2 regions of the Promicromonospora xylanilytica genome follow, and region 2 is predicted to be linked to the other one. Evidence: predicted binding sites of a transcription regulator. Region 2 holds the regulator's gene; the other holds the start of a gene.
The links. Region 2 encodes HrcA, which represses chaperone genes, less so after heat shock. Its sites were predicted from a motif close to TTNGCACTCGNNNNNNNCGAGTGCNAA; they were not measured.
Positions count from the first base shown of each region.

Region 1 (10,911 bases), on a different contig from region 2:
GGTGGCCGCGGGCCACGGCGTCTCGTACGGCCACTTCTACACGACCACGCAGGACACCGTGCTCGGCGTGATCCCGCTCGGGTACGGCGACGGCATACCGCGGCACGCGTCGGGCGGCACGCTCGGCCCGGGCGGCCCCGTCCTGGTGGGCGGCGGCGTGGACGACGTCGCGGCACCCGATGCGGGCCTCGGCGCCGCCCGCGTGCTGCGGGTCGCCGGACGGGTGTGCATGGACCAGGTGGTGCTCGACCTCGGCCCGTACGCACCGGAGCAGGCCGGTGACGTGGTCACGCTGTTCGGCGCGTCGGACGGGCTCGCCCGTGCCGGAGCGCCCAACGCCGAGGACTGGGCACAGGCGGCAGGAACCATCAGCTACGAGATCGTGACGCGCCTCGGCGCGCGCGTGCCGCGCGTGTACGCGGGTACGGCAGGAAGGGAGACCGCGTGAGCGGGGCAGCAGGAGAACGGGGCGACATCGCGATGTCCGAGGTAGTGACGCTGGAGCTGCCCGACGCCGAGACGACGCGCGCGCTGGGCGCCGCCCTCGCCGAGGAGCTGCGCGCCGGGGACCTGGTGATCCTCACGGGGGACCTCGGCGCCGGAAAGACGACCCTGACCCAGGGGATCGGCGCGGCGCTCAACATCCGTGGCCAGGTCGCGTCGCCCACGTTCATCGTGGCGCGCGAGCACCCGGCGCTGCCCCGCGCCGACGGGACGCGCGGCCCCGGCCTCGTGCACGTCGACGCCTACCGGCTCGGTGGGCTGGGTGAGCTCGACGCGCTCGACCTCGACTCGTCCCTCGACGACTCCGTCACCGTCGTCGAGTGGGGTCGCGGCCTGGCGGAGGCGCTCGCCGACGACCGGCTGGAGATCGACCTGGAGCGCCCGCGCGGCGCGCCGTCGTTCGACCCGGGGGTGGCCACGGAGGAGGACCCGGAGGCCGGGACCCGCAAGGCGAGGATCCGCGCCGTCGGCCAGCGCTGGGCCGGCGTCGACCTGGGTGGTCTGCTCGGCTGAGGCCGCGACCGCGCAGGATCCGGCGCCGACCGGCCGGGGGGCGGCGGCCGGCGTAATACCCTGGTCGTGTGGCCGTTCTTGCTCTCGATACCTCAGCAGCAGTCGCCGTCTCCCTCGTCGACGATGCCGGCGCGCGCCTCGCGTCCCGTGCCTCGGACGAGCGTCGCCGGCACGCCGAGTCCCTCGCACCCCTCATCGAGGAGGTCCTCGCCGAGGCGGGGATCGAGCCCGGCGGTTTGACCGCCGTCGTCGCCGGAACGGGGCCTGCCCCGTTCACCGGTCTGCGTGTCGGTCTGGTCACCGCGCGCACGCTCGCGCTCACCCTCGGCATCCCGGTGCTCGGGGTGCCGAGCCTCGACGCGATGGCCGTGCAGGCCATCAGCGACCTCGGGCTCAGGCCGGGCACGGAGATCCTCGCGACGTCCGACGCGCGCCGCAAGGAGGTCTACTGGGCGCGGTACCGGGTGGTCGCGCTCGAGGGGCCCCACGGTTTCCCCGTCGCGGAGCGGCTCGCGGGACCCGACGTCGACCGGGCGGGGTTCGTCGCGCAGGCGCAGCTCGTCCCGTCCGAGACCGAGGGCGGGCCGCTGCCGGTGGTGATCGGCGAGGGTGCGATGCTCTACCCCGAGTTCCTGCCCGTCGCCGAAGACGCGCCGCTGGTGCCCGACGCGACGGTGCTGGCCCGGCTGGCGCTCGTCCGCCGCGCCGCCGGCGAGGAGCAGCCGTCCGAGCCGCTGTACCTCCGGCGGCCGGACGTGCACGAACCGGCACGGGCGACCGGGGGTGTCGCGTGATCACCGAGGTGCGGATCCGTCCGCTGCGCAACGCCGACTTCGACCGCGTGCTGGAGCTGGAGCGGCAGCTCTTCGGCAGGGGCTCCTGGACGTACGGGATGCTCGCCGACGAGCTCGCGGGGCTCGGCCGCTGGTACATCGTGGCGGAGCCGGAGCGGCTCGACCGGGCCGGCGAGCAGCCCGTCGTGGGCTACGCGGGCCTGTGGTTCGACGGCGACGTCACGCAGATCATGACGATCGGCGTGGACCCTGCCGTCCAGCGGCACGGTGTGGGCAGGCAGCTCATGGCCGCGCTGATCGAGCGCTCGCGCAAGGTCAAGGCAGGCGCGGTGCTGCTGGAGGTGCGGGTCGACAACGCCGCGGCGATCGAGATGTACCGGGAGCTCGGGTTCGAGGTGCTCGGCGTGCGCAAGCGGTACTACCAGCCGGAGAACATCGACGCGTTCACGATGCGGCTCGACCTGGCCGCTGCCGCGGAGGCGGTCGAGGACGCGCCGGCCACCCCGGACGACCCGGACGACGAGGCGGGGGACGCGGCGTGAGGGAACGAGTGCTGGTCGACGCGACCACGCTGGCGGCCGACCTGCGGGTCGGCGGGGGAGCCGACCCGGCCGAGGGGCGGCCCGTCGTGCTCGACGTCCGCTGGGCGCTCGGCATGACCGACGGTCACGACCAGTACCGTGCGGGCCACCTTCCCGGTGCCGTGTACGTGGACCTGGAGACGGAGCTCGCCGCTGCGGCCGCGCCGTCCGCCGGGCGCCACCCGCTGCCGTCGACGTCGGCGTTCCAGGAGGCCGCACGCCGCTGGGGCGTCTCGACGGGCTCTCGCGTCGTGGTCTACGACTCCGTGGGCGGCACCTCCGCCGCGCGGGCGTGGTGGCTGCTGCGCTACTTCGGCGTGGAGCAGGTGCGCATCCTCGACGGCGGGCTCGCCGCCTGGACCGCGGCGGGGCACGCTACGGAGACCGGGGACGTGACGCCCGAGCCGGGCGACGTCGTCGTGCGGCCGGGTGGCATGCCCGTGCTGGACGCCGACGAGGCCGCGGCCCTGGCCGACGGCGAGGGCGTGCTCCTCGACGCCCGTGCCGCCGAGCGCTACCGCGGCGAGGTGGAGCCGGTGGACCCGCGGGCCGGCCACATCCCCGGGGCGGCCAGCGCGCCGACCACCGACAACCTGGCGGCGGACGGCAGGTTCCTGTCGACGGCCGACCTGCGGCGCCGGTTCGCGGACCTGGGGGTCTCGACCGGCTCGACCGGTGTGTACTGCGGTTCGGGGGTCACCGCGTCGCACGAGGTGGCCGCGCTCGCCGTGGCGGGTGTGGACGCCGCCCTGTACCCGGGATCCTGGTCGCAGTGGTCGAACGACCCGGCGCGCGAGGTCGCGACCGGGGCGTGAGCGGGTCCGGCGCGCCGGCCGGGCTCATGGCACGGCGCGCTGCTCGCTGAGCACGGTGATCTTCTGCCACACCTTGCGGGACATGCTCATGGTGAGCGTCTCGATGGTGGACACCGTGCTCAGCACGATCTCGTCCTGCGACTCCTCGGCGCACAGGGCCGCCGCCTTGCCCACGATGGAGAGCAGCTCGGTGCAGTACTCCAGGTAGTACTCGATCTGTTCCGGCGTGAGGTCGACGTCATTGCCGTCGCCGCTGCTCGCGAACGCGTCCCGCAGGCTCTCGGGCTCCTTGGTGAGCTGGTGCATGTCGATGATGTGCGCGAGCGACCGCAGGCGGTGCAGCTTGGCCAGCAGGTCGGTGCGCTGGACGCGCTCAGGGACGGAGTGCAGCACCACGACCGCGATCGCGACGAAGACCAGGTCGTTGACCGCGCTCTCGATGAGCGGGAGCCAGTCCAGCCCGTTGTCCGGCGCCTCGGTGAACGCCGCCTCGACGGCGAACCCGAACGCCACCAGCGCGACCAGGACCACCACGCCGATCAGGGTGCGGGACCCGGCCCGGACGAGGCGGCTGCGCCGTCGCGTCCCCGCCGAGGTGTCGGCCACCTGCTCGGTCAGCGCGGCGAGCTCCTGCGCCACCCGCTGGATACCGCGGCCGGGGAACCGGGCGCCGATGCGTTCGCACAGGCGGTGGGCCGTCTCGATGACGGGGACCGCCTCGAGCTTCTCCAGCGCTCTCGCAGGCACGGGAGGCAGCGTAGAGCCCTCGGCGGGTGCGAGGGAACGCCGCTCAGACGGTGATCGTGGTGAGCGGCATCGACGAGTCCACCGGGATGTCCAGGTTGCTCGGGGCGACCCCGGCACGTACGACGGCGGAGCCCAGCGCCGCGATCATCGCGCCGTTGTCGGTGCAGTACCGGATCGGCGGGATGCGTAGGTCGATCCCGGCCTCGGCGCACCGCTTGGCCGCCATCTCGCGCAGCTGGCTGTTCGCCGAGAACCCGCCGCCGATCACCAGCGTGTCGACGCCGTGCCTGTGGCACGCGGCGATCGTCTTGGCGGTGAGCACGTCGGCGACGGCCTCGGCGAACGACGCGGCGACATCGTTCACCGGGATCGTCTGCCCGGCGTCGGTGCGCGCCTCGACCCAGCGCGCCACGGCCGTCTTGAGTCCCGAGAAGGAGAAGTCGTAGGCGTGCTTGGCCTGGTCCTTCGCCGCGGTGAGGCCGCGCGGGAACCGGATGGCCGTCGGGTCGCCCTCACGGGCGAGCCGGTCGATGTGCGGGCCGCCGGGGTAGGGGAGGCCCAGCAGGCGGCCGACCTTGTCGAAGGCCTCTCCCGCGGCGTCGTCGAGGGTGGAGCCGAGCTCCGTCACGTCGGTCGCGATGTCGTTCACCATCAGCAGGGAGCTGTGACCGCCGCTCACCACGAGCGCCATCGCCCGCTCCGGCAGGGGTCCGTCCACGAGCTGGTCCACGCACGCGTGACCGATCACGTGGTTCACCCCGTACAGCGGCTTGTTCAGCCCGATCGACAGTGCCTTGGCGGCGGACGCCCCGATGGTGAGCGGCCCCACGAGGCCGGGCCCCGCGGTGACGGCCACGGCGTCGACCTCGGACAGGTCGACGTCGGCCTCGCCGAGCGCACGCTGGATCGTGGGGATCATCGCCTCGAGGTGGGCACGGCTGGCGACCTCGGGGATGATCCCACCGTAGCGCGCGTGCTCTTCCATCGAGCTGGCGACCGCGTCGACCAGCAGCTCGTTTCCGCGGACCAGTGCGACTCCGGTCTCGTCGCAGGAGGTCTCGATACCGAGGACCAGGGGTTCTGCCATGGGCTCCAGCCTAGTTGGTCGGGACGGTACGACGGATGCGGGCCGGCCTGTGGCAGGTCTCATAGTTGAATCTGGAACGATCGCTGGGGGCGATCGTGTTGCAGGGGGCATGACTGAGACGCTCGAGGCCGTCGGCCTCGCCATCGACGACGTGACCGCCGACCGGCTCTTCCGCACGGCGCGCACCGTGACGACGTTCGCCGAGTCGGACGTGACCGACGAACAGCTCGCCGCCGTCTACGACCTCATCAAGTGGGGCCCCACCGCGATGAACGTCAGCCCGCTGCGCGTGCTGGTCGTCCGTACCCCGGAGGCGCGGCAGCGGCTCGTGGCCAACATGCCGGAGGGCAACCAGGAACGCGTGGCGAACGCGCCGGTCACCCTGGTGCTCGCCTACGACCCCGAGTTCCACGAGCGCCTCGACGTGCTGGTCCCGCACATGCCGGGCGCACGCGAGATCTTCGCGGGCGACGACGCAGCGCGCGCCGACGCCGCACGTACCAACGCCCTGCTGCAGGCCGGCTACCTGCTCGTCGGCCTGCGTGCCGCGGGTCTGGCCGCCGGCCCGATGCACGGGGCCTACGACGGCATCGACGCCGAGTTCTTCGGCGAGAACTGCTGGAAGGGCTTCCTCGTGGTCAACGTGAGCGCGGCGGAGGGCGCGGACACGACGCGCCCGCGCGCCCCGCGCCTGTCGTTCTCGGACGTCGCCACCACCATCTGAGCCCGGCCGGGTCACGCGGGCAGGGGGTGGCCCTGGCGCATCTCCTCCACCATCGCCCGGACGACCGGCACCAGGTCGCCACCGTGCGCCGCGGCGACCGCCTGCTGCCGGCGGTAGGACGCCCCCGAGCGGACGATGTCCCGGACCCCGGCGAGCTCCGCCGCGCAGCCGAGCCGGTGCGCGACGGGTTCCAGCTCGACCAGCAGCTTGGCGATGGCGTCGACGACCGGCCCCTGGTTCCCCTCGGCGTCGAGGATCACCGTCGCGTCGAGGCCGTAGCGCGCCGAGCGGAACTTGTTCTCCTGGACGAACCAGGGCGGCAGCACCGGCAGGGCACGGCCCTGGTCCAGCTGCGTGGACAGGTGCTCGACGAGGCAGTGCACGACGGCGGCCAGGGTGAGCGCCTCCGACAGGTTGGTCGGACCGTCGCACACCCGCACCTCCAGCGTGCCGAAGGTCGGCGACGGCCGCACGTCCCAGTGCACCTCGTTGAAGGCCTCGACCGCGCCGACGTGGACCATGTCGCCCGCGTACGCCTCGAGCTCCTGCCAGGTCTCGAACGCGACCGGCAGGCCGGAGCTGGGGATCTGCTGGAACAGGAGCGACCGGTTGGACGCGTAGCCCGTGTGCTCGCCCGCCCAGTAGGGCGACCCGGCCGACAGCGCCTGCAGGTGCGGAAAGTAGGTCAGCATCGCGCGCATCAGCGGGAGCGCCTTGTCGCGGTGCTCGATGCCGACGTGGACGTGCAGCCCCCAGATGATCAGCTGGGCGCCCCAGATCCCCGTGCGCTCCATGATGCGGTTGTAGCGCTCCTTGTCGCCGACCTCCTGGTCGGCGGCCCGGGCGAACGGATGCGTCCCGCCCCCCATGAGGTCGAGGCCGAGCCGGTCGGTCGCCGTCCGGACGCGGTCGAGGGCGTGGCTCAGGTCCGCGCCCGCGCCCGCGACGGTGCGGCACACGCCGGTGACCAGCTCGACCGTGTTCTTCATGAACTCGCCGGTCACGTGCGGGGCGTAGCCCGACGATCCGGGCCGAGGCTCCTCGACGTCGTGCGCCAGGGCCTCGAGCACGGCTGGTCCGGCCTGGGAGAGGTCGGCGGTGCTGGAGTCGACCAGACCGATCTCCCACTCGAGGCCCACGGTGGAGCGTGGGGACGCGCCGAAACCGAGCCGCGCCGGCGAGCTCATACGGGTCCCAGCGGTTCGACGAGCAGTATCTGTTGGTTACCTGCCACGCGTGTGAGCACGATCGTCGCCTCCTCGGTACCGGTGAGCACGAGCTGCTTGCGAAGTTGTTCAGGCACCACGGCGGTGCCTCGCTTCTTGATCGTGATGCGGCCGACGTCTCGCGCCCGCAGGTAGGACTTGAGCCGCTTCAGGCCGAACGGCATCGTGTCGAGCACCCGGTAGCCGGTGGCGATCGGGGCCTGGGCGCCGACGGAGTCCGTGGGGCGCGACGGCGGCAGCTCGGCGGGGCTGTCGGTGGTGACGTAGGCGATGGTCGGGTCGACGAGCCGCCCGCCCAGCTCTGCCGCCGCCTGGCCGACGAGGCCGGCACGGATGACCGCCCCGTCGGGTTCGTAGAGGTACTGACCCACCTCGCCCACGTCCGGTACGACGTCGGAGCCCCGTACCGTGCGGCTCAGGGTGTGGTCCTTCCCGTCGTCGTCGGTGAACGTGCGCAGCACGAGCGCTGAACGGCCTGGGCCGTCGAGCGCGAGCGGGCCGAACCAGATCCCCGCCTCGACCACGTCGCCGCCCACGGAGACCCACTGGGTCTCCGCGTCGTCGGGCAGCCCCTCGTGCGGGATGCCCGGGCCGACCTTGATGCCGACCGCGGCCACCGTCTCGCGCAGGGCCCAGACAGCGTCGAGCGGCGGCTCGTAGGCCCGGGGGTCGAACACCCGGCGGCTCCGTGCGCCCGAGCCGCCGCTCACCCGGCGTGCCGGGTCGGCGTAGACACCCTCGACACCCTCGGCGCGCAGGTCGAGCGCGAGCCCGTCGGCATGCCGCACGTCCGCCTCGGGGAAGTGGCGCAGGTTCCACCGCGCGATGGCGGCGGTGCACTCGTCGAGGTCGGTCGCGACCACGCGGAGGCCGGTCCCGGCGAAGGCGAGCGAGTCCGCGCCGATGCCGCAGGTCAGGTCGGCGAGCGCGGTGACGCCGGCGTCGAGGTAGCGCCGGGCGTGCAGGGCCGCGACCAGGAGCCGGGTGGCCTGCTCCAGCCCGTCCGCCGTGAACAGCATGCCGTCGGCGAAGTCGCCGAACTTGGTCCGCGCCTTGGCGCGCAGCCTGGACTGGGTCACGACGGCCGCCGCGAGGTCCGGCGCTACGCCGTTCTCACGCAGCGTCGTCACGGTCTTCATGGCGTGTCGCTCGTCGTAGGGCGGAAGAGCACCTAGCAGTGCCCAGCCGTCGGGGCTGAGCAGTTTGCTCAGAATCGCCGCATCCATGGGAAGATCTTTCCACGTTTGGCCTGGCGGTGACGAGCGGCTCGACGCAACCTTTTCGTCGGGATGGCGAGTTTTCGGTGTAGCGGCGGCGCGGTGGCCCCGCGGGATGTGAGCAGGTCCACCCGATTGGCACTCGCCTTGACCGAGTGCTAGCGCCGACCTAGATTTGGGGTGTTCACCGCCACGGGACCCCGTTCAACGGGCCCGCGGAGGAGAACCCAGACGTTCATGCCCGCCGGCACCCGCGACGACGGCGGACGGTCGAACGTTCGAGCCACTTACGTCCATCACGCAGCTGATCTCTCGATCCGCTCACGAAAGAGGAGGTCCGACGTGTCGGTCCCCATCAAGCCGCTCGAGGACCGGATCGTCGTCAAGGCTCTCGAAGCCGAGACCACGACCGCTTCCGGCCTGGTCATCCCGGACACCGCCAAGGAGAAGCCCCAGGAGGGCGAGGTTCTGGCCGTTGGTCAGGGCCGCATCGACGACAACGGCAACCGTGTGCCGCTGGACGTCGCTGTCGGTGACAAGGTGATCTACTCCAAGTACGGCGGCACCGAGGTCAAGTACGCGGGTGAGGAGTACCTGGTGCTCTCGGCTCGCGACGTCCTCGCCGTGGTCGTGAGCTGACCCCAGCCCACGCCAGCTAGAAGAACGAGAGCCCCGCACCGGACGGTGCGGGGCTCTCGTCTGCCCGGGCTGAATCGGTCGTCCGGCGACGGTGCGTGCAGCGGCGCTGCTGCAGGACCGGAGGGCGACCAGCCGGCGGGCCAAGAAGTTGTTCAGGCGGAGACGGACTTGCCGGCCAGGATGGCCGAGCGCTCGTCCTCGCTGAGCCCGCCCCACACGCCGTACGGCTCACGGACGCGGAGCGACTGCTCGCGGCACTGCATCATCACGGGGCAGGAGCGGCAGATGGCCTTCGCCGCCTCCGCACGCCTGCGGCGCGTCGACCCGCGCTCGCCCTCGGGGTGGAAGAACAGGGTGTCGTCCGCGTCGCGGCACGAGCCCTGGTACTGCCATTCCCACAGTTCCATCACCGGACCGGGAAGCCTCGAGATCTCCGTCATGCCGAACAACCTACAAGTTGTGCAGAAGTTGTTCAAGGGGCAGTTTCTCCGATTGTGCGTCGAATCGGGTCAGGCAAGCGCGTCAGGCCTGACCGGTTTTGTTCCGTTCTGAGTTGGATTCCACCGAGATCGGCGGCACGCCGGGTTTCGCAGTGGCGCGGAGAGGTCCAGGTCGGCAGAATCGAGTCCATGACTTCTTCGCGGCCTGCCCAGAGCTCGGGCGGGTCACGTACATCCAGCCCCGGACTGGCAGTCGCTGCCGTAGCCAGACGCCTCGGGGTCGCGCCAGCCACCCTGCGCACGTGGGACCGCCGGTACGGGCTCGGACCATCGGGCCGCACGGCCGGGTCCCACCGCCGCTACACGCCGGACGACGTCGCACGGCTCCTCGTGATGCGCCGCCTGACGCTCGAGGGTGTCGCACCCGTGGACGCCGCGCGGGCCGCGGTCGAGGCAGGGGAGGCCGAGCTCGAGGTCGCCAGCCGGACGGCTCCCGCGCTGCCCGCCGTGCAGGTCGAGGGCGACCCGGACGCCGAGGAACCCGAGTTCGCCGAGACGTTCCTCGGCACCGTCGAGGCACCGGCCGCGACCGATGGCGGAGCCGCCGGCACGTCCGGCGATCCCGGGACCGCCGCGTCGTCGGACGGCGACCCGGGGGAGGAACCACGCGGTCGAGCCCGCCTGCGGGCGCTGCCCGGCGGCGCGACCGGCGGCGACGCCCCCGCGCCGGCCGGCCCGCGGGCGACGGCGTCCCGGGCACCGACGTCCGGCAGGGTCTCCGCGCTGGTCGACGCGGCGCTCGCGTACAGCAGGACCGCCTGCGACAACCTGCTCGCCCTCGGTCCCGAGGGAGACCCGGCCACGTGGTGGACCGAGCTGGTGGAGCCGGCGTGGCTGCGCCTGTCGGAGCGCACCGTCCTCGCCGGCCCCGGTGAGATGCCCGAGGTGGTGCTGGCGACGGCCGCGCTGCGCGCGCTGCGCCACTACACCGAGGAGTTCGAGCGCATGATGGTCGAGGCGGGCGGCCCGCCGGCCAACCACCCGAGCCGGATGCGCAAGATCGTCCTGGTCTTCGCCGCGCCCGACGAGGTGGTGCCGCTGTCCGCGCACGCGCTCGCCGCGGCGCTCGCCGCGCAGGGCTCGATGGCGCGGATCGTCACCGGCCCGGCGAGCACCCACCGCTCGGTCGAGCTGGTCACCATGGTCCGCCCGACGGCGGTCGTGCTGGCCACCACGCAGACCAAGCCGGACCTCGACGTCGTGCACGCGGTGAACGAGAGCTATCCGGAGCTGCCGATCTTCGTGGGCCTGCGGGCGGACGCCGCCGCGACGGACCTGCCGTTCGGACCCACGGTGCAGCGGGTCCGTTCGTTCACCGGGCTGCTGCACGAGGTGCTGGCCGTCATCAAGGCGAGGTGACGCACGCCTCGGGCGGGCCGGTCCGCCTGGCCAGGATGCGTGGCCGCTCGGGTCGTAGACTTGCTGCATGACGGACCAGACCTCGCCGGCGGACCCGTTCGGGTTTCTCGGGCTCACCTATGACGACGTCCTGCTGCAGCCGGGTTACTCCGACCTGGCGCCGTCGGACATCGACACGACGTCTCGCCTGACGCGCGAGATCTCG
Region 1 covers NZ_BAAGRP010000075.1:291,500-302,410, reverse strand. The annotation lists gene alr (alanine racemase) at 1-448, shown strand, start outside; gene tsaE (tRNA (adenosine(37)-N6)-threonylcarbamoyltransferase complex ATPase subunit type 1 TsaE) at 481-1,017, shown strand; gene tsaB (tRNA (adenosine(37)-N6)-threonylcarbamoyltransferase complex dimerization subunit type 1 TsaB) at 1,086-1,811, shown strand; gene rimI (ribosomal protein S18-alanine N-acetyltransferase) at 1,808-2,353, shown strand; gene ACYVK7_RS25450 (sulfurtransferase) at 2,350-3,207, shown strand; gene ACYVK7_RS25445 (hypothetical protein) at 3,232-3,954, opposite strand; gene tsaD (tRNA (adenosine(37)-N6)-threonylcarbamoyltransferase complex transferase subunit TsaD) at 3,998-5,041, opposite strand; gene ACYVK7_RS25435 (malonic semialdehyde reductase) at 5,151-5,765, shown strand; gene ACYVK7_RS25430 (glutamate--cysteine ligase) at 5,777-6,952, opposite strand; gene ACYVK7_RS25425 (class I SAM-dependent methyltransferase) at 6,949-8,217, opposite strand; gene groES (co-chaperone GroES) at 8,551-8,847, shown strand; gene ACYVK7_RS25415 (WhiB family transcriptional regulator) at 9,000-9,287, opposite strand; gene ACYVK7_RS25410 (MerR family transcriptional regulator) at 9,477-10,706, shown strand; gene guaB (IMP dehydrogenase) at 10,774-10,911, shown strand, end outside.
Region 1: a site for HrcA is predicted at 8,344-8,370, ahead of groES (co-chaperone GroES). Genes of this name have one in related genera too.

Region 2 (10,911 bases):
GCCGGAACAACGATCTTGTGCTCGATCCGGGTCTGGGACTGTGTGCTGGGCGAAGTTGTCATGAGCCGGCCCCGCGGGGCCGATCCGCTCCTTATGCGGTAGGGATGCTGCGGGTAGGGAGAACGACGCCCTCATCCTATCGACCCGCCCGGGTACCGCCACGGTCTTTCCGCGTCAGGCGAAGCCGGGCAGCTCGCCGCCCGCGAGCAGGTGCGCGTGGACGTGGAACACGGTCTGCCCCGCCTTGGGCCCCGTGTTGAAGATCAGGCGGTGCTGGCCGTCCCCGAGCTCGCTCGCGACGCCGTCCGCTAGCCCGATCACGGCCGCAAGGCCCTCCGGGTCCGACGCGGCGAACGCGGGCACGTCGGGGTAGTGCTCCTTCGGCACCACGAGCACGTGGACCGGAGCCTTGGGCGCGATGTCCCGGAACGCGATCGCGGAGTCCGACGACGCCACGACCTCCGCGGGGATGTCCCCCGCCACGATCTTGCAGAAGAGGCAGTCGGGGCTGTCGGTGCTCGTCATGCTCCGCAGGCTACCGGGCAGGCCCGAGGAACGGCCTCCGGGAGCGGGCGGGACGGCCCGGCCGGGGCGACGGCACGATTTTCCGTACCGTTACATGGCTCGTAATGCCTGGGTGAATGGGATGTGGGAGAGTTTGCCGCGTTCGATGGAGATTGGGGTACTGCGACACCATTTCGTCGGTGTCCGCCCCGCAGCTCCCGTCGTCGCCCGCACACCACACACTGCAGTAGTCACCTGGAGGTTCGCGTGGGTTGGTTCATCACCCAATCGCTCGCATTCATCATCATCGCGGCCCTGATCGGCCTCGCGATCGGCATCTGGATCGGCTGGCTCGTCTGGGGCCGCCGCGCCAAGGGCAAGCACACGGCGGAGAAGGCTGAGGTAGCCGCGCGCACCGACGCCGCATCGGGGTCGGGGTCGCCGTCGGCCGCTGCCGGAACTGAGGCCGCTGCCCCGGCAGAGACCGCCTCGGTGGACGCCGAGCCGGACGCGGACGCCGGTAGCGCGACCGATGCCGACGCGGACACCGCTGATGCCCCCGACGAGACCGACGAGACCGACGGGGCCGACGGGGCCGACGGGGCCGACGTCGTCGCCGAGGCGGAGGCGGTCGCACGCCGTGCCGCCGAGAAGGATGCCGCCGAGGAGGACGCCGCCGAGCCCGCCGAGACCCCCGACGACCTGCGCCGGATCGAGGGCATCGGCCCCAAGATCGCCGCCGCCCTGGTCGCGGCGGGCTACCCGACCTACGCCAGGATCGCCGCCGCCACCGAGGCCGAGCTGCGCGAGGCGGTCGCGGGCCAGGGCATCAGGTTCGCGCCGTCGGCCGCGAGCTGGGCCGACCAGGCGCAGTACCTCGTCGACAACGACGCGGACGGCCTCCAGGAGTACCAGGACTACCTCGTCGGCGGGCAGGAGCGGCGCGGCAAGTTCACGGAGAACGTCGACTACACCGACGTCGACGAGATCGAGGGCGCGGAGGCAAGGGCGGCCGCGATCGCGGCGGACGAGGCCGCCGCGGCCGAGGCCCAGGCCCAGGCCGAGCCGGAGCCCGAACCCGAGCCCCAGGACCTGCGTCGCATCGAGGGCATCGGCCCCAAGATCGATGCCACGCTCAAGGCCGCCGGCTACACCACGTACGCCAAGGTGGCCGCGGCGTCCGAGACCGAGCTGCGCGAGGCGCTCGCCACGGGCGGCATCAAGTTCGCTCCCGCGGCCGCGAGCTGGGCCGACCAGGCGCAGTACCTCGCGGACGGTGACGAGGACGGCCTGCAGGAGTACCAGGACTACCTGGTCGGCGGGCAGGACCGCGCCGCGAAGTTCCGGAAGGACGTCGACTACACCGACGTCGACGAGATCGAGGACGCCGACGCCAGGGCGGCCGCCCTCACCGCGGACGAGGCCAGGACGGCGAGCGACGGTGACACCGAGGCCGCGGGGTCCGAGGCGAAGGCATGAGGCTGAGGACGGTGCTCCCTCCGGTGATCGTCGCGGTCCTCGGTCTGGGCGCGCTCTCGGGCGTCCAGGACACGGGGTTCCGCGAGCGGATCGAGTCGGACCTGACGGAGCGGGCGCAGGGGGCTCTCTCCGCGGCCCGGCTCTACGGGGCGGACGTCACCGTCACGGGTCGCGACGCCGACGTGACCGCCCCGACCGCCATCGAGGCGATCGAGGCCGCCGCCGTCGTGAGCGACGTGGAGGGCATGCGCACGGCGGAGGCGTTCGGGCCGGACGGCCCGGTGTCGGCCGGCGAGCGGGAGAGCTCGCTGTCGCAGGGCTCCGCCGCGGAGACGGCAGGCCTCGGGGCCACCGACGTCGCGTCCGCCGAGGCGACGCCGTCGCCCGAGCCGACGCTGTCGCCCGAGCCGATCGAACCGTCGTCGGACGGCGACGAGCCCCGGCGCGCCCCGACGCGGGCGGAGCGGGAGGAGGCCCAGGAGGACCTGGTCGAGATCCCGAACATCACGTTCGTCACGGACAGCGCGCGGCTGACCAAGGACGGGCGCCGCGTCGTGCGTAAGGCCGCCGAGGTGCTCGAGGAGCACCCGGAGGTCGAGGTCCGCATCGAGGGGCACACCGACTCGCGCGGCTCCGAGAAGCACAACCGGCGGCTGAGCGAGCGCCGGGCCGACGAGGTGGTCGACCGGCTCGTCGAGCTGGGCGTCGACAGCGACCGGCTGACGTCGAAGGGCTTCGGCGAGGAGGAGCCGCTCGTCGTCCCGAGGACCTTCGCGGACCTGGAGAAGAACCGCCGCGTGGAATTCATCGTCCAGAACTAACGAAACCGCCCCCGCCGAGGTAGTCATCTGGCGAGGTAGTCAGGCAGCGAGGTAGTGCTCCAGCGTGCGTTGGGTGACTACTTCGCCAGAGGACTACCTCGGCGGGGTGGGGTCAGGACCAGCGGTTCAGGCGTTCGCTCAGGAGGGCTATCGCGACCGGGCCCGCCGTGGACGTGCGCAGGACGTGCGGGCCCAGCCGCGCGGTGACCGCGCCCGCCTCGGTCAGCACCGCGACCTCACCCTCGGAGATCCCGCCCTCCGGTCCGACGACGACGAGCACCTCGCCGGCGTCGGGCAGCGGCACGGCCGCGAGGGCCGAGGTCGCCTCCTCGTGCAGCACCGCCACCGTGCCGCCCGCCGCGACGACGTCACGCGTCCGGGCCGCGAGCTGCTTGGTGCTCAGCGGCACCTCGACGTCGGGGATGCGGCACCGGCGGGCCTGCTTGGTAGCGGCCCGCACGGTGCTGACCCAGCGCGCCCGCGACTTCGCTGCCCGGTCCCCGCGCCACACCACGACGGAGCGTTCCGCCTGCCACGGGATGATCGCGTCCGTGCCGACCTCGGTAGCGGCCTCGATGGCCATCTCGTCCCGGTCGCCCTTGGCGAGGGCCTGCACGAGCGTCACGACGACGGCGGGCACCGGCTCGACGTCGATCTGCTCGACCCGCAGGTGCACCTCGGCACCGTTCACCGACTCGACGACGGTCCGCAGGCGCACCCCGGCGCCGTCGACCACGTCGATCCGTTCGCCCGGGCCACGCCGCTGGACCACACCGGCGTGCCGGCCCTCGGCGCCGTCGAGCACATAGACGGAACCAGGGGCGTACTCCGACAGCGGATGGGCGGTCGACGCCTCCGCGAGAAAGACTGGCGCGCTCATGGGTGGGCGGTCAGCGCCCGCTCAGCTTGTCGCGCAGGCGCGAGAACACGCCACCGTGGACCGACGCGAGCCGCGACTCGGGCCGCTCCTCGCCGCGCAGGACCGCGAGCTGCTGCAGGAGCGCCGTCTGCTCCTCGTCGAGGGCCGTGGGTACCTGGACCTCGATGTGCACGTTGAGGTCACCACGCCCGGTCGAGTGGAGGTGCCCCACGCCGAGCCCTTTGATCGTCATGACCTGGCCGGGCTGTGTGCCGGGGCGCAGGTCGATCTCCTGGAGGCCGTCCAGCGTGTCGAGCTCGAGCACGGTGCCGAGCGCCGCCGCCGTCATCGGCACCTGGAGAGTGCAGTGCAGCTCGTCGCCACGGCGCACGAACGTGTCGTGCGCGCGCTCGCGGATCTCGACGTACAGGTCGCCGGCGGGGCCGCCGCCCGGGCCCACCTCGCCCTGCGCGGAGAGCTTGATGCGTGTGCCGGTGTCGACGCCCGCTGGCACGTTCACCGAGACGGTGCGGCGCGAACGCACGCGCCCCTCGCCGGAGCAGTCCGTGCACGGCTCAGGGATCACGGTGCCGAAACCGCCGCAGGCGGAGCACGGCTGGTTCGTCATGACCTGGCCGAGGAACGAACGGGCCACGCGCTGCACGGAGCCACGGCCGTGGCAGACGTCGCAGGTCCGCGCGGAGGTGCCCGGCCGCGCGCCGTCGCCACCACAGGTGTTGCACGCCACCGCCGTGTCCACCTGGATCTCGCGCTTGGCGCCGAAGACGGCCTCGGCGAGCTCGAGGTCGAGGCGCACCAGCGCGTCGTTGCCGCGCCGGGCGCGGGGCACCGGCCCGGCGGGCTGACCGCCGCCGAAGAACGTCTCGAAGATGTCCTGGAAGCCGAACCCGGCGCCGAAGCCGCCGCCCGCGCCGCCACCCGGCGACGTGGGGTCCACGCCCATGTCGTACTGCTGGCGCTTGTCCGGGTTGGACAGCACCTCGTAGGCGCGCGCCACGTCTTTGAACCGGTCCTCACCCACGTCACCTGCCACGTCGGGGTGCAGCTCGCGGGCCAGCTTGCGGTATGCCTTCTTGATCTGCTCGGGCGAGGCGTCGCGCGGAACACCGAGAATCTCGTAGTAGTCGGTCACAGGTCTCTCTTTGTGAGGAGGTTTGTGGAAAGTGGGGGTGTCAGCTGGGCAGTACTCGCGACAGGTAGCGCGCGACGGCGCGCACCGCGGCGATGGTGCCCGGATAGTCCATCCGGGTGGGGCCGATCGAGCTCAGGATCGCCACGGTGTCGCCGTCGGACGAGCCGTAGCCGGACGTGACCACGGAGGTCTCCGTCAGGCCGGCCAGCCGGTTCTCGTGGCCGATGCTCACGGCCACCCCGGCGTCGTCGGTCATGTCGGTGAGGAGACCGAGCAGGACCACCTGCTCCTCGAGCGCCTCGAGCACGGGCCGCAGGCCCTGCTCGAACCGCATGCTGGACCGGGCCAGGTTGGCCTGACCGGTCAGCACTATGCGTTCCTCGCTCTCCTCGCCGAGCGCGGCCGTCACGACCTCTGCCACGGCCGTGGCCAGCGCCCGGTGCTCGTCCGGCATCGCCTCGGTGACCCGCGCGAAGGCGTTGCCGATCTCCGTCAGGCGGTGGCCGGCGGCGGCCGCGTTGAACCGCGCGCGCAGCTCGCCGAGCGTCCCGTCGTCCATGCCGACGGGCACGTCGAGGAAGCGCTGCTCCACCCGACCCGTGTCCGTGATGACGACGACGAGCAGCCGACCCTCCGCCGTGGGCACCAGCTCCAGGTGTCGCAGCCCCGAACGGCGCAGCGACGGGTACTGCACCACGGCGACCTGGCCGGTCAGCTGGGCGATGAGCCGCCCGGCACGTGCCACGACGTCGTCCAGGTCGACCGCCTCGGAGAGGAACGTCTCGATGGCACGCTTCTGCGGCACGGTCAGCGGCCGCACCTCGGCGAGCTGGTCCACGAACAGGCGGTAGCCCTTGTCCGTGGGGATGCGGCCGGCCGAGGTGTGCGGCTGGGCGATGAGCCCGGCCTCCTCGAGCGCCGCCATGTCGTTGCGCACGGTGGCCGGAGAGACGCCGAGCCGGTGCCGCTCGGTGAGTATGCGGGATCCGACGGGCTCCCGTGTCCGGACATAGTCCTCCACGATCGCTCGCAAGACATCGAGCCTGCGTTCCTCGCTCACCGCGCTCACCTCCGTCCCAGGTAGAACGTCCGGGACCTGCACCCGGGTTCCGGCCCGCTCTCCAGCACTCTCGCCGACCGAGTGCCAATCCTACGCGGCACACGCCAGGGGCCAAGTCCCCGTCCCGCCAGTGGACCGTCAGGCAGGGATCTTAGGCGCGGTACGCCCGGCCTGACCTGCGCCTTGGCCCGTTCGCGCGGGGCGTATAGGTCGATGACTTAGACGGGCGGGCACCGCCCCCCCGAACCCGCACCGAAAGATGCGGCGACCGCCCGATCCGGACGGGCTACCTCAGCGACGAACCTGGAATCACTGCCGGCGAGGGACCGGCTTCGACCAGGAGGCACACCATGTTCGGCTTCACCGACTACGCCGAGTACCGCAGGAACGAGCAGGAGATCGACCGCCGGGCGGAGCAGTCGCGGGTGGCCCGTGAGCTCGCCGCCCGCCGGGAGGCGGCCGCACGGCGCGCCGGCGACCGGACGCGCCGGGCCACGGACGCCGAACCGGTCCGTCCGCGCGTCGCCTGACGCCACCGCCCTCGTGCGGGACGACCGTGACCAGCGACCGTGACCAGCGACCATGACCATGACCATGACCAGCGACGATGAGCAGCGGACCGACGACAGGACCGGCATGGGACGATGAGCCCATGCCGGTCATCCGTGCGCGCCTGGTCGGGCGCACCAGCGAGCTCGAGACACTACGGCAGGCCCTCGAAGCGGTCCGCGCGGGCGCCGGCCGCACCGTCGTGGTCGCGGGCGAGGCGGGCATCGGCAAGACCCGGCTCGTCGACGAGGTGACGTCCGACGCCGACGGCTTCCTCGTCCTGTCCGGGCAGTGCTCCGACTCCGGCTCCGGCCCGGTCCCCCACGCCGCCCCGGGCGGCCTGCTCGCCGGGATCGTCGCGACCCTCGGACCGGAGGCCACCGTCGAGGCGGCAGGCCCCGCGGCCGGGGCGCTCTCCGCGGTCGCACCACAGCTCGTCGTCCCGAGTACCGACGCCGGCGCGGACCGCCTGCCCGAGGTGCTCGCCGACCTGCTCGCCCGGACCTCTGCCGGCCGCCCCGTCGTCGCCGTCGTCGAGGACCTGCACTGGTCCGACGACGTCACCCGCGCACTGGTCGTGCGCCTGGCCCGCGCCGCGCCCCCCGGCCTGCTGCTCCTCCTCACCTACCGCAGAGACGACGTCGGCCGCGCCCACCCGCTGCGCACCGTCATGACGGAGCTCGACCGTGCCAGGCTCGCCACCCGGCTCGACCTGCGCCGCCTGGGCCAGGACGAGGTGCGCGAGATGGCACGCGACCTGCTCACCGGCACGGGTGACGAGCCGGACGACGACCTCGCCGACCTGGCCGAGCGCAGCGAGGGCGTCCCCTTCTACGTGGAGGAGCTGGTGGGCTTCCTCGGCACGGACCTGCCCGACTCCCTGCGGGACATCCTGCTGCTGCGCTACTGGAGCCTCGGCCGCGAGGCACAGGCCCTGTGCCGCGTCGTGTCGGCCGCCGGTTCGCGGGTGTGGCACGACGTGCTCGACGACGTCCTGGCCGACCAGCGCCCACCGGCCGGTTCCGGGCCGGGGACGCACCCCGGCGTCGGGCCGCAGCCGGAGGAACGGGCGCGCGAGGCGATCGACGCCCACGTGCTGGTGGCCACGGACGTCGGGTACGCGTTCCGGCACGCCCTGGTCCAGGAAGCCGTCTACGCGGAGCTGCTGCCCGGCGAGCGCAGGCGCCTGCACGCCGCGTACGCCCGTGCCCTCGAGCGCGCGCTGACCACCCGCGCCCGGTCCGTCGCGAAGCTGTCCCGCATCGCCGACCACTGGTGGCGCGCCGGCGTCCTGGACCGGGCGCTCGCCACCGCCGTCGTCGCGCACGAGGCGGCGACCGCCGCCGCGACGTCCGCCGCCGTGGCCCTGGGCGAACGCGCGCTGGAGCTGTGGGAGCAGGTGCCGGACGCCGAGCGGGTCGCCGGTGTGTCGCACCACGAGCTGCTGCGTGCCGTGGCCGAGTCGCTGCGCGGTTCGACCAGGGTCGACCGCGCCCTGGCCGTCGCGCACGAGGCCCTGGCGGAGTGGCCGGACGACGACCCCGTCGGCCAGGCCGCCGTCCTGGCCGACATCGCGCTCATCGCCGGGCACGCCGGTTCGGACGAGGGGCCGGCGGCCATCGACAGGGCGCTCACGCTGGTCCCGCCGGGTCTGGACGACACGGTGCGGGCGCAGGTGCTGATCCTCCGGGCCCGGCACGCCATGCTCGCCGGGCGGTGCGCCGAGGCGATCGCGGCCGCCACGGCGGCGTACGACGCCGCGACCGCTGTGGGCAGCGTCGAGCTCGCCTCGGTGGCGCTCAACCTGCGCGGGGTGAGCCGGTTCCAGCTCGGCGACCGCGACGGGCTGGCCGAGATCGACCGCGGCCGCGAGATCGCCGGCGACACCTGGCAGGGCCTGAGCCGCTACTACATCAACGGCTCCGACACCCGGCTCACGGAGGGCCGCTGGGACGAGGCCGCGGACATCGCCGCGGAGGGGGTCGTGGCGGCCCGGAAGCACGGGGCCTCCGAGGGCTCGCGGTCGATGCTGGAGGGCAACATCGTCGAGGCCATGATCGGGCGTGGTGACTGGGCGGAGGCCGCCCGGTGGTACGAGCGCAAGGTGCCGATGATCCACACGAGCGTGTACGCGGTGTACCTCGGCGAGCGGCGGACGTGGCTGGCGATGTGGCGCGGTCAGGTCGCGTGGGCGCAGGCGGAGGCGCGCCGCAAGGCGGCCACCTGGGAGCGGTTCGGTCGCCTGGAGCTGCAGATCAGGTCCCACGTCGCGGTCACGCGCGCCCAGCTCGCGCTCCTGCGCGACGACCCGGCCGAGGCGCTGCGGCTCGCGTCGGGCGCCATGGATCCCGACGTGCCACGCATCCCGGCCTACGACCTGGAGCCGCTGACTGTGGTGGCGCGGGCGATCGCGGACCTCCGGGCGGCGGGCCAGGAGGTCGACGACGCGCCGTACCGGGCCGCGCTGGCCGAGTGCTCCGGATGGCGGACGTACCCGGCGTGGGCGGCCGTCTTCGAGGCCGAGCTCGGCACCGGCCCCTGGGCCGCCGTCCTCGGCCTGCCCGGACCTGCGTACCTGGTGCCCTACGCGCTGCTGCGGGACGGCGAACGGCTGCTGGACGCGGGCGACCGGCCCGGAGCCCGGGCCGCGCTGGCCGCCGCCGTCGAGGAGGCGGAGAAGATCGGGGCCGGCTTGCTGGTCGACCAGGCGCAGGGTCTGCTGGACCGGGCGGGCCTGGCCGGGCGTCCCGCGGAGCCCGGCGGTGCGGGGCAGACCGGCCCTGCCGCGACCTCGCCGTCGGACGACGGGCTCGCCGCCCTCACCCCGCGTGAGCAGCAGGTGCTCGCGCTCGTGGCGGAGGGGCTGACCAACGGGCAGATCGCCGAGCGGCTGTTCATCTCCGCCAAGACCGCCTCGGTGCACGTCTCGGCGATCCTGCGCAAGCTGAGCGTGTCGACCCGCACGGAGGCCGCCCTCCTCGCCGCTCGTTGAGTGCTGGACATTCGCCCCGGATGACACTCCGGAAGGGCGAAGATCCAGCACTCGGCGGGTCGGTCGATCTAGGGTCAGCGGGTGTTCGACGAACGGTATGGGCCCGACGTGCTGTCCCCCGCTTTTCCTGGTGCGCAGCGAGGCCGGAGCCGGCCGACGTCGCAGCCCATGGCCGCCGAGCCGGGGCTCGTGGTCGAGGAGGTCGAGACCGGCTGGGTCGGCGCGGTCGTGCGGGTCGAGAAGTCGGGCGGCATGCACGTGGTGGTCCTGGAGGACCGCCGCGGCCGCACCCGCACGTTCCCCCTCGGCCCCGGCTTCTGGGTCGAGGGCAAGCCGGTGGTGCTCACCGCACCCGTCCTGAACCGCGCTCCCGCACAGCCCGCGCGCACGGCGTCCGGCTCCGTCGCGGTGCACGGAGCGAAGGCGCGCGTGGCGCGCGGCAGCCGCATCTGGGTGGAGGGCAAGCACGACGCCGAGCTCGTCGAGAAGGTCTGGGGCGACGACCTGCGCATCGAGGGCGTCGTCGTCGAGATGCTCGACGGGGTGGACCACCTCGCGGAACGCCTCGCCGAGTTCGGGCCGGACGCCGAGCGGCGCGTGGGCGTGCTGGTGGACCACCTGGTACCCGGATCGAAGGAGCAGCGGCTGACCGACGACGCCCTGCGCCACGTGCCGCAGGGCACCGTCCTCGTGCTGGGCCACCCGTACGTCGACGTGTGGCAGGCCGTGCGGGCCGAGCGCCTCGGGCTGGACCGCTGGCCGGTGATCGACCGGGGCACCGAGTGGAAGCTCGGCATCCTGCGCTCTCTGGGCTGGCCTGCGCAGACGCAGGCCGACGTCGCGCGCGGCTGGCAGCGCATCCTCGGTACCGTGCGGGACTTCCGCGACCTCGACCCGGCGCTGCTCGGGCGGGTGGAGGAACTTATCGATTTCGTGACCACGTCGTGAGGCACAGCCTCTACCGTTAGGGCCATGTCCGAGAACCCGCAGCAACCGCAGTCGCCTCAGCAGCCCGGCCCGCCGCCGCAGCAGCCAGCGCAGTCGCCGTACCAGGACCAGCCGCCCTACGGCAGCCAGCCGGCCGAGCAGCCGCACCCGGGCCAGTCCGAGCCCGGCCAGGGCCGGACCGGCCCCGTGTACGGCGCCGGCTACGCGCCCGGCGCCCCGTACCAGCCCCAGCCGCTCACACCGTCGGACGAGCGCCTGTGGTCGGTCATCGGCCAGCTCGGCCCCATCCTGTTCTCGTTCATCCCGCCGCTGGTGATCTGGCTGGTGTTCAAGGACCGCAGCCGGTTCGTGGAGCAGGAGGCCAAGGAGGCGCTGAACTTCAGCATCACCCTCGTCATCGCGCACGCGGCCCTCGCGATCATCACCGCCGTCACGTTCGGGTTCGGATCGATCCTGTACCTCGTGCTCGTCGCGGCCCTGGTGTTCCAGATCCTCGCCGCCGTGGAGAACGGCAAGGGCGCGCCCTACCGCTACCCGGTGAACATC
Region 2 covers NZ_BAAGRP010000004.1:181,256-192,166, forward strand. The annotation lists gene ACYVK7_RS05775 (PhoH family protein) at 1-62, opposite strand, end outside; gene ACYVK7_RS05780 (histidine triad nucleotide-binding protein) at 175-525, opposite strand; gene ACYVK7_RS05785 (helix-hairpin-helix domain-containing protein) at 772-1,983, shown strand; gene ACYVK7_RS05790 (OmpA family protein) at 1,980-2,804, shown strand; gene ACYVK7_RS05795 (16S rRNA (uracil(1498)-N(3))-methyltransferase) at 2,917-3,684, opposite strand; gene dnaJ (molecular chaperone DnaJ) at 3,695-4,816, opposite strand; gene hrcA (heat-inducible transcriptional repressor HrcA) at 4,857-5,876, opposite strand; gene ACYVK7_RS05810 (hypothetical protein) at 6,227-6,406, shown strand; gene ACYVK7_RS05815 (ATP-binding protein) at 6,529-9,417, shown strand; gene ACYVK7_RS05820 (DUF3097 domain-containing protein) at 9,499-10,365, shown strand; gene ACYVK7_RS05825 (DUF4870 domain-containing protein) at 10,390-10,911, shown strand, end outside.